Regions from separate parts of the Gottfriedia sp. NPDC057948 genome, predicted to be linked through region 3. Evidence: predicted binding sites of a transcription regulator. Region 3 holds the regulator's gene; each other region holds the start of a gene.
What was found. Region 3 encodes Rex, which represses fermentation and respiration genes when NADH is low (regulators of the CRP and FNR family bind a similar motif). Its sites were predicted from a motif close to TTGTGAAATATTTCACAA; they were not measured.

Region 1: a site for Rex is predicted at 1,244-1,261, ahead of ACFVRR_RS08775 (L-lactate dehydrogenase). Genes of this name have one in related genera too.
Region 2: a site for Rex is predicted at 1,566-1,583, ahead of adhE (bifunctional acetaldehyde-CoA/alcohol dehydrogenase). Genes of this name have one in related genera too.
Region 4: a site for Rex is predicted at 1,194-1,211, ahead of pflB (formate C-acetyltransferase). Genes of this name have one in related genera too.

What each region holds. Positions count from the first base shown of each region.
Region 1 is NZ_JBHVPN010000004.1:69,179-72,380, forward strand. Features, by position in the region: gene ACFVRR_RS08760 (nucleotidyltransferase family protein) at 1-233, shown strand, start outside; gene rpmG (50S ribosomal protein L33) at 319-468, shown strand; gene ACFVRR_RS08770 (5-formyltetrahydrofolate cyclo-ligase) at 579-1,142, shown strand; gene ACFVRR_RS08775 (L-lactate dehydrogenase) at 1,338-2,297, shown strand; gene ACFVRR_RS08780 (M15 family metallopeptidase) at 2,426-3,193, shown strand.
Region 2 is NZ_JBHVPN010000001.1:403,299-406,500, forward strand. Features, by position in the region: partial or broken gene ACFVRR_RS01805 (histidinol dehydrogenase) at 1-56, shown strand, start outside; gene ACFVRR_RS01810 (YitT family protein) at 516-1,127, opposite strand; gene adhE (bifunctional acetaldehyde-CoA/alcohol dehydrogenase) at 1,729-3,202, shown strand, end outside.
Region 3 is NZ_JBHVPN010000031.1:3,963-7,164, reverse strand. Features, by position in the region: gene groES (co-chaperone GroES) at 1-140, opposite strand, end outside; gene ACFVRR_RS23665 (CPBP family intramembrane glutamic endopeptidase) at 415-1,086, shown strand; gene ACFVRR_RS23660 (redox-sensing transcriptional repressor Rex) at 1,133-1,759, opposite strand; gene ACFVRR_RS23655 (ABC-F family ATP-binding cassette domain-containing protein) at 1,921-3,202, shown strand, end outside.
Region 4 is NZ_JBHVPN010000016.1:26,728-29,929, reverse strand. Features, by position in the region: gene ACFVRR_RS19205 (vWA domain-containing protein) at 1-27, opposite strand, end outside; gene ACFVRR_RS19200 (ATP-binding protein) at 47-940, opposite strand; gene pflB (formate C-acetyltransferase) at 1,326-3,202, shown strand, end outside.

The sequences.
Region 1 (3,202 bases), on a different contig from region 3:
AGCATGTTACGATAAATAATAATGTTAAGATTGTTTCTCCCGTTATAATTGGGAATGATGTTACGATTGAAGAGAACTGTGTAATCGGCCCTTATGTGTCGATTAGTTCTAATATTCGCATCGATCAAGGCAGTGTATTACATCATCAAGCTGTCTTTCAAAAATATACTCTGAATTATGAGAATAAGTTTGTACATAATTCAATAAAAAAAATATCAAAAGAAATACATTGAATCAATAAAAACTATGGAAATTATCGCGAAAGAATGTTATTATATACAAGTCTGATTATGTCACTATGTCAGGAGGGAAAATAAAATGCGCGTAAATATTACTTTAGCATGTACAGAATGCGGAGATCGTAACTACATCACTACTAAAAATAAACGTAATAACCCAGACCGTCTTGAGCTTAAAAAATATTGCCCAAGACTTAAAAAAGTTACAGTTCATCGCGAAACAAAGTAAACAGTAGGAATTTTCCTACTGTTTTTTTTATATCTAAATACTTATAATTTTAATTAGCATACATCATTTACTTTCGAAAACTAAGGTCCTGACCTAAGGAGGCCATTATTATGGAAAAAAAAGAAATTAGAAATTCTATGATGAAAAACTTGAAAAATATTTCAGCACCGGAAAGAGACGAAAAGTCAAAACAAATTATAGAAAAATTATTAAATACAGAAGAAATGAAGAGTGCAGATATAATAGCAACAACTATGCCAATGGAGTATGAAATAAATACTAAGTATTTAATCACTGCTTGTTGGAAATTGAATAAATCAGTTGTTGTCCCTAAATGCAACCATGAGACTAGAAAAATGCATTTTTACAAAATCAATTCATTTGATGATTTAAAGAAAGGTTATTTTGGAATACAAGAGCCGATAGAAGAAAAATGCGAGGAAATAAATAAAGAACTTATTGATTTAATAATTGTGCCTGGAGTAGCATATACAAAAAATGGTGAACGAATAGGATATGGTGGTGGTTATTATGATCGCTACTTAGAAGATTATAATAAACAACTTTTAGCCTTAGCTTATGACATTCAAATTATTGATGAATTACCAACCGAAAAACATGATATTAAGATGCCGTTGATTTTAACAGAGTCAAGAATAATAGAAGCGATGTAATAAGTGCATAATGTGACGCGATTTGTTTGAAAATAGGTAAGACTGAATTAGAGTCTAATTGAAAAAAATTAAATTTGTGCAGGACTAATATTGTAACAAATTTGTAAAAAGTTTCACAAACTTTGAGTGGAAATACATATATAATATAGAAGTCCCAATTACTTACACTTTTATAACACAAATGAGGTGGATATTATGTTACAAAAAGAAATAAATCGTGTCGCACTTATCGGAACAGGCGCAGTTGGAGCTAGTTATGCTTTTGGTATGTTAAATAAAGGTGTTGCTGAAGAATTAGTAATGATTGATTTAAATAAAGATAAAGCAGAAGGGGACGCAATGGATTTAAGTCATTGTCTACCTTTTGTAGATTCTAGAACAAAAATATGGGCTGGTGATTACAGTGATTGTAAAGATGCGAGATTAGTCGTCATTACAGCTGGTGCAGCTCAAAAGCCTGGAGAAACTCGTTTAGATTTAGTTGCAAAAAATTGCGCTATTTTTAAAGGGATTGTTGGAGAAATTATGGCTTCAGGATTTGACGGTATCTTTTTAATTGCCACAAATCCGGTAGATATTTTAACTTATGCAACTTGGAAATTTTCAGGATTACCAAAAGAAAGAGTAATCGGATCTGGAACAAGTTTAGATACTGCTCGTTTTAGATATATGCTTGGGGATTATTTTAATGTTGATGCAAGAAATATCCATGGGTATATTATCGGTGAACATGGTGATAGTGAACTACCAGTATGGTCTACAACAACTGTTGGTACGTCCCCTGTACACCATGTATTAAAGAAGAATCCAAAATACAGTCAAAGAGAGCTTGATGAAATCTTCTTAAATACACGTGACGCCGCATATCACATTATAAAGAAAAAAGGCGCAACATACTATGGAATTGGAATGGGCTTAGTTAGATTAACTAAAGCGATTCTAAAAAATGAAAATAGTATTATTACGGTTTCTGCATATTTAGATGGACAATATGGAGAACACGATATATATATTGGCGTACCAGCAGTAATTAATCGTGGTGGAATTCGAGAGGTTGTTGAACTAGATTTAAATGAATTAGAGCAACGTCAGTTTAAAAACTCCGTAGACACATTAAGAAAAACGATGGAACCTGTTTTGGGTAAAGAAAATTAAGTGATGATTTTTTTCAGAAGTTAAATCATGAGTTAATAAGACCTCTTTCTATTTGAAAGAGGTCTTATTGTATAGAATATTTGAAAAATGTGCCAACTTTTTATATTGTAAAAGTAACAAAAAGAATTATGGAGGTAATTTTGAAAAAAATAAATAGTAAGTACTCATGGGTATTAATAATAATATTCATTATTGGACTAGCTCTATTTTTTGGAAACCAAAGTTTTTTTAATAATCATCTAATAAAGACTAATGAGACTTCATTGAAATTTCCTAATTACGATGAAACAGCGATCGAAGCTGAAAATGGATTATTAGCTGTGACGAATCCTACATCTAATTTAGTATTAGTTAATAAAGAAAGAAAGCTACCAGATGGGTATGAACCGCAAGATCTAGTTTATCCGGTCGTTCCTTTACATGGAGTAAACAAAGATAAGACATTAATGAGGAAAGAGGCAGCTCATGCTTTAGAAAAATTATTTGAAAGAGCAGAAGCAGATGGCATAAAGCTGACTCCAGTTTCTGCATATCGCTCTTTTGATCGCCAAAAAAGCTTGTATAATTATTATGTACAAATTCATGGTGAAGATTGGACTCAATCTTTTAGTGCTGTTCCTGGTACAAGCGAACATCAAACAGGTTTAGCAATAGATGTATCATCTCCAAACTTCGGTAACAAGCTTGAACAAGGATTTGGAGAAACGAAAGAAGGAACTTGGCTTGCAGACCATGCACATGATTTTGGATTTATCATTCGTTATCCAGAGGACAAAGTCGATATTACTGAATACAATTATGAACCATGGCATATAAGATATCTCGGGATAAAATACGCTACATATTTATATAAAAATGATTTAGCTTTAGAAGAAGTAATGAAGCCTAAAAAATAATTAAAAATG
Region 2 (3,202 bases), on a different contig from region 3:
ACGAGAATTTGATGGTCTTCAAGTTGACGCTGAAGAAGAAGAATTAGTAAGCGTATCGAACTTTGATGAATTCTACGGTTCAATGTTTGAAAAACTAGGTACATTTACAATTAAGTTTGCTAAAAAGCAAGAAGAGGTAAAGAAAACAAACATAGGTGAAGCCTCATCTGTGGACGAGCTATTAGATAAATATAATGATTATCGAAGACTGGCAATACTTTTTAAAGATTGTCTTTACGATTTAGCTGCCGAAAATGTTCTAAATGAGCTCACCGATTTTTATGAATCAAAAAAGGTTTGAAACTCTAATTTACAACGTAAAAAAGATTTCATGCATTAACATGTTCAGACTGCCCGCTTTCTTCGTTACTTTGCCTGTCTTGCGGTGCTCATTACCATCTAGGGTAACTCCGCTCCTCATCAGGCTTCGTGCCTAGAATGACAAGCGCTTTCAATCAATCTGAACTCAAATTTATTGAAACTCTAATTTTACAACGTAAAAAAGATTACATGCATTAAGCATGTAATCTTTTTTCATTAGTTTTAATTGTAACAGATTTTTTTTGAAATTTACTTTCATAGACCAATTCTGTTACTTTCGCACAGATTGCAACAGAAAGAATTGTATATCCTACTTCATTCCATGATAGGTAAGATAGTGAACAAAGAAGAATGATAGAGTCAAAAATAAAATATACTTTACCAATCGATATTTTTGATTTTTTGCTCATTATTATTGTTATTAAATCATCTCCACCAGTTGCACCACCACTTCTTAGAATTAACCCTAAACCAAGTCCAGCGAAAATTCCACCTAAAATAGCGGGTATCCAAAGATGATTTCCGAAGTTAAATGTCATATTAGAAGATGTTTTTTCTATTATAGAATAAAAAACAGAAAACGAGATGGCTCCGATGGTAGTATTGATTAATAATTTTCTACCTAAATACAGTCCAGCGAACAAGATAATTGGAATATCGAGTAGCAAAGTTGTAATTGAAGGTGATATATTTAGTGCGTTCTTTACTAATAAAGCAATACCAATAAATCCACCTTCAGCTAAATTATTTTGATAATGAAAATGATACAGTGTAGTGGCTAAAATAAATGAACCAATTAAAATCATTAAGGTCTCACCCAAACGATTGTTACTCATTGTTATTTCCTCTTTTCGTAGTTAGTAGTTAAAAGTACTGCTGATAAACTAACTACGTACATATAGAGCTCGTAGTTAGTTTTTTGGCTTTCTAACTACATAGCTATATATCATTGAAGAAATAACAGAATCGCCTGTCAACCATAGTTTCGCCTACCTTCAGTTTTATTTTAGAGTTCTTTTGGTTCTCTAAATTAAAACTGCTAAGTGTAGGATAAGTCTTTACGTTGCCAAATGCTCCTTCGAGCAATCATGGTTACACGTCCTTTTTACCAGTTTTGTTAGAAAAATCTATCAGGTGAAAAAAGTTCTACAAGAACTTATTCCTAATTTTATCATATGCGGAAATTTTTGAAAAAAGAAAAGAATTAACAAAAATCTACAAAAAGTTAAAATATATATATATAAATGTGAAATATTTCACAAAAAAGACATAGCATTTTCAATTAAAACGATATATATTATATTTGTAAACAAAAATGTGAAATATTTCACAAGATGATTTGATTAAATGGGACGTTTTGAATCCTAATTGGATAATTTATGTCCAACATCAGAGGAGGAGAGCCAAATGGCTGTTCAAGAAAAAATTGTAAAAGAAATTAGTAACGCTTCTGAAATGGTGAATGACTTAGTCGTTAAAGGACAAAAAGCATTAAAAGAATTTGAAAGCTTTAATCAAGAACAAATCAATGAAATTGTACATTCGATGGTTTTAGCTGGTTTGGATCAACATATGCCACTTGCTAAAATGGCAGTTGAGGAAACTGGGCGAGGAATCTATGAGGATAAAATAATTAAAAATATTTTTGCAACAGAATATATATGGAATTCAATAAAAGATAATAAAACAGTTGGGATTATAAGTGAAGATCAACAAACTGGCATAACAGAAATTGCTGAACCTGTTGGGGTAATTGCAGGTGTCACTCCAACTACTAATCCGACATCAACAACATTATTTAAAGCAATCATTGCGATTAAAACAAGAAACCCAATTATATTTGCTTTTCATCCTTCCGCACAAAAATGTAGTAGAGAAGCAGCAAGAATCGTTCGTGATGCGGCAATAAAAGCTGGAGCACCTGAAAACTGCGTACAATGGATTGAAGTCCCTTCAATTGAAGCAACAAAGTGTTTAATGAATCATGAAGGAGTAGCACTTGTTTTAGCAACAGGTGGTGCTGGTATGGTTAAATCGGCATATAGTACAGGAAAACCTGCTTTAGGGGTTGGACCTGGTAATGTACCATGCTATATCGAGAAATCTGCAGAAATAAAGTGTGCAGTAAATGATCTTATTCTATCAAAAACATTTGATAATGGAATGATTTGTGCATCTGAACAAGCAGTTATTGTAGATAAAGAAATTTATGATGAAGTGAAAGCAGAGTTAAAAGCAAATAATTGTTATTTTGCTACAAAACAAGATAAAAAGAAATTAGAAAAGCTTGTTATAAATGAATCAACATGTGCTGTAAATGGTGATATTGTTGGTAAATCTGCATATGAAATAGCAGCATTAGCTGGGGTAAATGTCCCAGTAGATACAAAAATTCTTATCGTTGAATGCGAAAGCGTTGGCGCAAATGAACCTTTAACTAGAGAAAAACTAAGTCCAGTTTTAGCTGCAATTGAAGTAAATGGAAAAGAAGAAGGGTTTAAACGTTGTGAAGAAATGTTAGAGCTAGGAGGATTAGGCCATTCGGCAGTTATTCATAGTAATAATGAAGAAATTCAAAAAGAATTTGCTCTAAGAATGAAAGCTTGTCGAGTTATTGCAAATGCTCCTTCAGCACATGGTGGAATTGGGGATTTATATAACGCATTTATTCCTTCGCTTACATTAGGCTGTGGTTCACACGGTAAAAACTCTGTATCAACAAACGTAACAACTGTTCACCTATTAAATATTAAAAAATTAGGAAGAAGAAATATGAATATGCAATGGGTCAAACTGCCACCGAAAATTTATTTTGAAAAATATTCAACTCAATATCTAGAAAAAATGCCTAATATTAAAAAAGCATTTATTGTAACAGACG
Region 3 (3,202 bases):
ACTCGGCCAGTACCTACTGCAACAACTTTGCCTTCTTGTGGCTTTTCTTGTGCACTACCTGGTAACACGATACCACTAGCAGTTTTTTCTTCAGACTCAACAAGCTCAATTACAACACGATCACCTAATGGCTTTAACATGTGTAATACCTCCTCAATAATCAAATCATTATTTTTTAGCACTCATGTATATTGAGTGCTAACACAATTATTAGTTTAAATAATATCAAAAAATTTTGCAAGCCCGAAGCAGGCACTTTTCTTGTCGAAATTTAATAAGTTTTTTTCTTTACAATCAAAAGTAAAATAAAAAGTGAAAATTTCTTTTAAGAAACAAAAGAAACGAGTAAAATAATGTACGTGTTGTTATAAACCTTTGGGTTCTGAAAAATATCAACACAAAGGAGCTATCGTATTGAAAACTAGAGATTTATGGATTTTATTAACGTATGTCGTTCTTCAATATTCAGCGGTATTTGGGGTGCCCTATTTATTAAATAGTAACTTATACGTTGGAGTGGATCAGAAAACAGCTTCTCTTGAAGCGGTGGCATTATGGGGTTGTATTAGTTTCATAAGTGGATTAATTATCATACTTATCTTATTACATAAGCCAATTTATGAAGGAATTAAAAACCTAAAAACTAATTATCGTACAATAATAAATTGGGTTATTTTAGGTTACTTCATAACAATGCTAACTCAAATTGTCTGTAATTTAATTTTAATTTATGTACTTGATTTACATAAAGGCTCAGAAAATACTCAAAATATCATAAACATCGCTAAGCTTAACCCGGCTTTTATTATCATCCCAAGTTTAGTTGCACCCATTTTAGAAGAGATTATTTTTCGTCGTATTATTTTTAAAAGGCTATATAATCGTTTACCATTTATTATTTCTGCTGGAATTAGTTCAGCGATCTTTTCGCTTATGCACGGTGACTTGCCCTTCTTTTTATCATACTTTTTAATCGGTTTTGTATTTTGTTATCTGTATAAACGAACAAACTCAATTATGGTACCAATCTTAACACATATGTTAATGAACTCTTTTGTTGTTTTTCAGCAGATCAATTTACATTAAAACCAAAACCCCCAAATTCTTTGGGGGTTTTTATTTTGATATGAATTTATTGTTGTAAAAAATATGCCAATGTTTGCAGTTCAACTGCTAAGTCTATATGATGAATGCGAATTTGTTCTGGTACACTAATTCGTGCAGGTGTGAAATTTAAGATTCCTCTAATATTTTTTCCATTTAATCGATCAGCTATTGATTGTGCTACAGGTGCAGGAACAGTTAAAATAACGATTTGAATATCTTCATTCATAACTTCCTCTAGATTATCTAGATTATAAACGGGTACTCCACCTATTTCAGTACCGATTTTATTTGGATCAATATCAAATGCCATCTCAATTTTTGTATTATTATTTTTTATAAAATTATAATGTAAGAATGCAGTTCCTAAATTACCAACACCAATTAATGCAACTTTCATAACTTCATGCTGGTTAAGCGCTTTCGAGAAAAAAGTTAATAAATAGTTTACGTTATAGCCATAACCTTTTTTACCAAGTGCTCCAAAATATGAAAAATCTCTTCTGATTGTAGCGGAATCTACCTTTACTGCTTCACTTAACTCTGCTGAAGAAACTCTTTGTTTACCTGATAAAGACAAATTCTTTATAAAACGGTAATATAAAGGTAGACGTTTAGCAGTAGCTTGTGGAATTTTAATTTGTTCCGAATCCATTTTTTAATCCCCCACTTACTGTAATTCTTTTTACTATGGTGTGTATTTTGACTTTATTTTAGTAATAAAGTACTTGTTCTAATGTAAAATATACACTATATTTAAGAATTTTGACAGTCTACAGTTACATACATAAAAAATTTTGCAATGAGGTGTTATCCATGATTCTTTTACAAGTAAATAATGTCTCAAAGTATTTTGGTAGTGACATTATACTTTCAAATATAAAATTAGAAGTTCAAACGAGTGATCGAGTTGCCATTGTTGGGCGTAATGGTGCGGGAAAATCTACATTATTGAAAATCATAGCAGGCGAAATATCCTATGATGGCCGTGAAATAAATAAACCTAAAGACGTTACTGTAGGCTACCTAGCCCAAAACTCTGGTTTACAAAGCGATAAAACGATTTGGGAAGAATATTATTCTGTATTTAATCATTTAGTAGAGATGCAGGACAATATGAGAAAATTAGAAGTTAAAATGACTAGGGAGGAGGTCTACTCTAATCAAGCCGTTTATGACAAGGTTATGAATGAATATGATCATCTTCAATATACTTTCAAAGAAAACGGTGGTTACCAGTTTGAAGCAGATATTCGTTCAATAATTAGTGGTTTAGGTTTTAGTAATGAAGATTACGAAAAAAAAATTTCTTCGTTAAGCGGTGGACAAAAGACGAGACTGGCATTAGGTAAGCTATTATTGACAAAGCCTGATTTGTTAATCCTGGATGAGCCTACGAACCATTTAGATATTGACACTCTAAGTTGGTTAGAGCGCTACTTACAGTCATACCCTGGTGCTGTATTAATCGTTTCCCACGATCGATATTTCCTTGATCAAGTTGTTAATATTGTTTATGAAATATCTAATCATAAGCATCAACGATTTGTTGGTAATTATAGTAAGTACCTTGATCTAAAAGCAGCTCAATATGAACAAGAGTTAAAACAGTTCGAAAAGCAACAAGATGAAATCTCTAAACTTGAAGATTTTGTGCAACGTAATATTGCGCGTGCTTCAACTACCAAAAGAGCTCAAAGTCGTAGGAAACAATTAGATCGTATGGTTCGATTAGACAGGCCACTTGGAGACGAATCTTCGGCTAATTTTTCATTTACAATTGAAAAACAAAGTGGTAATGATGTGTTGTCTGTACAAGATTTATTTATTGGCTATGATCGTATCCCAACAATTGATGAGCCGATGAGATTCGTACTGAATCGAGGCGATAGTGTTGCTTTAGTCGGTCCAAATGGTGTTGGTAAATCGACATTACTTAAAACGATTATAGGAGATTTAGAAAAATTACAGGGAACGATTGATTTTGGTGCAAACGTTTCGGTTGGATATTATGATCAAGAGCAAGCAAAACTAACTTCTAATAAAAGAGTATTAGACGAACTTTGGGATGATTATCCATTAAAGCCCGAACAAGAAA
Region 4 (3,202 bases), on a different contig from region 3:
TTTATTGTTAAAAATGATTTGTTTCATATGTTAATCATCACTCATTTCAAGAAAGAAAATAACTTTCAGCTAGTTCTCTAACAGTCTCACGCTCAATGTCATCACTTAATTTAGCGATAATTGTGCGTTCAATTGCTCGAAGTACTGGTATATGAACAGATAAATCACATGCGTCAAGAACACCGCGAATACTTGCTGCATCTTCACTAATTCTGCCTTCACTTGCTAATGGGATTAAATCACTTGAAAAGCTTGTGAATTTCTTTAGTAGGTCTTCATCTTTTAGTTCAGATTCATCTTTTAATAACTGAAGTAATGATTCCCCGTTAATGTATGGAACATCTATAATAATGAAGCGATTTTTTAAAGCTTCATTTAATTCGCTTGTTCCTACATATCCTTCATTTATTGCGGCGATTACCCTAAAGTTTTCGTCACCTTTAACTACTTCTTGAGTAAATGGATTTGTAATCATTTTTCGATAATCAAGTGCACCATGTAGTAATGGTAATGTTTCTGGTTTAGCCATGTTAATTTCATCGATGTATAAAATATGACCTTTTTTCATTGCTTTCATTAAAGGTCCATCGATGAATACTACTTCAGATCCGTTCGAATTAGAAGCAATTGTGTTGTATCCAACAATACCTTCTAAATCTAAATCAACTGAACAGTTTATGCTATGCATCGGTTGATAAAGCAATTTTGAAAGAGTCTCAGCTAAAACCGTTTTACCACTTCCTGTTGGTCCTTTTAATAATATATTTTTACCAAGAAGAAGGGCAGTAATAGCATCTTCTAAAATCGTTGTGTCTTGAGAAACATATTGTTTTGTTCCGATTAATAATTGCTCTTCTTTTAGAACTTTTTGAATTTGTTCATTATATATTAAATTTAATTTTTCATTAATCGAATTAGAAAGATTTAGTTTTGTATTCATAATTACTCCTTTAAAGAAACATTGTTCAATTTGAGATTATTCATTTTTGTATTAACCATTGTATTATCGTATATCCGGATTGTGAATGTCTTGTCCACTTTTTTAGTGAATTTGCTAATACAGTAACTATCTTTTGAGTATAACAGTTTGTTGTTTAACTGGAAAGTTTTCAGAGTGAATTACTATATATATGAAGCAACTGTAATTTAGTGGAAAGAATTAGTTGTTTATATGAGTTAACTTCTTAATTACTTTGTTCAATATTTCACAATATGTTCATAATATAAGTGAAAGTTTCAGTTCATCGTGTGATAAATTAAATACGTAATCTGTTATATACTTAATTAACTTTCTGTATTATATGCAGAAGAGGAGGAGTAATACGATGGAACAATGGAGACAATTTGAAACTGGACGATGGGAAAAATCGATTGATGTAAGAAACTTTATTCAAAAAAATGTTAAATCTTATGTTGGGGATGAATCTTTTCTTGTTGGGCCAACAGATGCAACTAGCAAGCTTTGGGATATAGTACTTAAATTATCTAAAGAAGAACGCCAAAAGGGCGGAGTTTTAGATATGGATACGAAAATCGTATCTACAATCACTTCACATGAACCTGGTTACTTAGAGAAAGAATTAGAGCAAATTGTTGGATTCCAAACGGATAAACCTTTTAAACGATCATTACAACCATATGGTGGGATTCGAATGGCTGAGGCAGCATGTGAATCCTATGGATATAAAGTTGACGAAGAAATAAGCAAAATATTTTCAGAATACCGAAAAACACATAATCAAGGCGTATTTGATGCTTATACACCAGAAATGAAAGCAGCAAGACGTTCAGGTGTTATTACAGGTCTACCTGATGCATATGGTCGTGGAAGAATTATAGGTGACTATAGAAGAGTAGCATTATATGGTGTAGATCGACTGATTAAAGATAAAATTGATACATTAAATAAAATGACAAGTGTTATGTCAGAAGAAGTAATACGAGATCGTGAAGAACTAAATGAACAAATCCGAGCATTAAATGAATTAAAACAAATGGCTGCAAAACATGGATTTGATATTGCTGGACCTGCAACAAATGCAAAAGAAGCTTTCCAATGGTTATATTTTGGCTATTTAGCAGCAATAAAAGAGCAAAATGGAGCAGCAATGAGCTTAGGCCGAGTATCGACATTTTTAGATATATATATTGAACGCGATCTTGAAGAAAATACTTTAACTGAACAAGAGGCTCAAGAATTAGTCGATCATTTTGTAATGAAACTACGATTAGTTATGTTTGCTCGTACACCTGATTATAATGAATTATTTTCTGGTGATCCTACATGGGTAACTGAATCAATCGGTGGAATTGGAATAGATGGTCGTCCACTTGTAACGAAAAACTCGTTCCGCTTTTTAAATACATTAGATAACTTAGGGCCGGCTCCAGAACCTAACTTAACAGTACTTTGGTCAGCGAAATTACCAGTCGGATTTAAGCAATATTGCGCTAAAATGTCAATTAAAACTAGCTCAATACAATATGAAAATGATGATATCATGCGTCCGGAATATGGTGATGATTATGGTATTGCATGTTGCGTTTCTGCTATGACAATCGGTAAACAAATGCAATTCTTTGGTGCACGTGCAAATCTAGCTAAAGCATTGTTATATGCAATTAATGGTGGTAAAGATGAAAAGTCGAAAGCACAAGTAGCACCTATGTATGCTCCGATTACATCAGAGTATCTTGACTATGAAGAAGTAAAAGTTAAGTTTGATGTTTTATTAGATTGGTTAGCAGGCTTATACGTTAATACATTAAATTGTATTCACTATATGCATGATAAATATAGCTATGAACGAATTGAAATGGCACTACATGATGCAAATATAAAACGTACAATGGCAACAGGTATCGCTGGCTTGTCAGTTTGTGCTGATTCATTATCTGCTATTAAACATGCAAAAGTTAAAACAATTCGAGATGAGAATGGTATTGTCGTTGATTTCGAAATTGAAGGAGAGTATCCAAAATACGGAAACAACGATGATCTTGTTGATGACATTGCTGTTGAACTTGTTGAAAGCTTTATGGCTAAAGTAAGAAAGCATAAAACATATCGTAATTCAATTCATACCACATCAGTTCTAACGATTACGTCAAATGTTGTATATGGTAAAAAGACAGGTAATACACCAGACGGAAGAAAAGCAGGTGAGCCATTTGCCCCTGGTGCTAACCCATTACACGGACG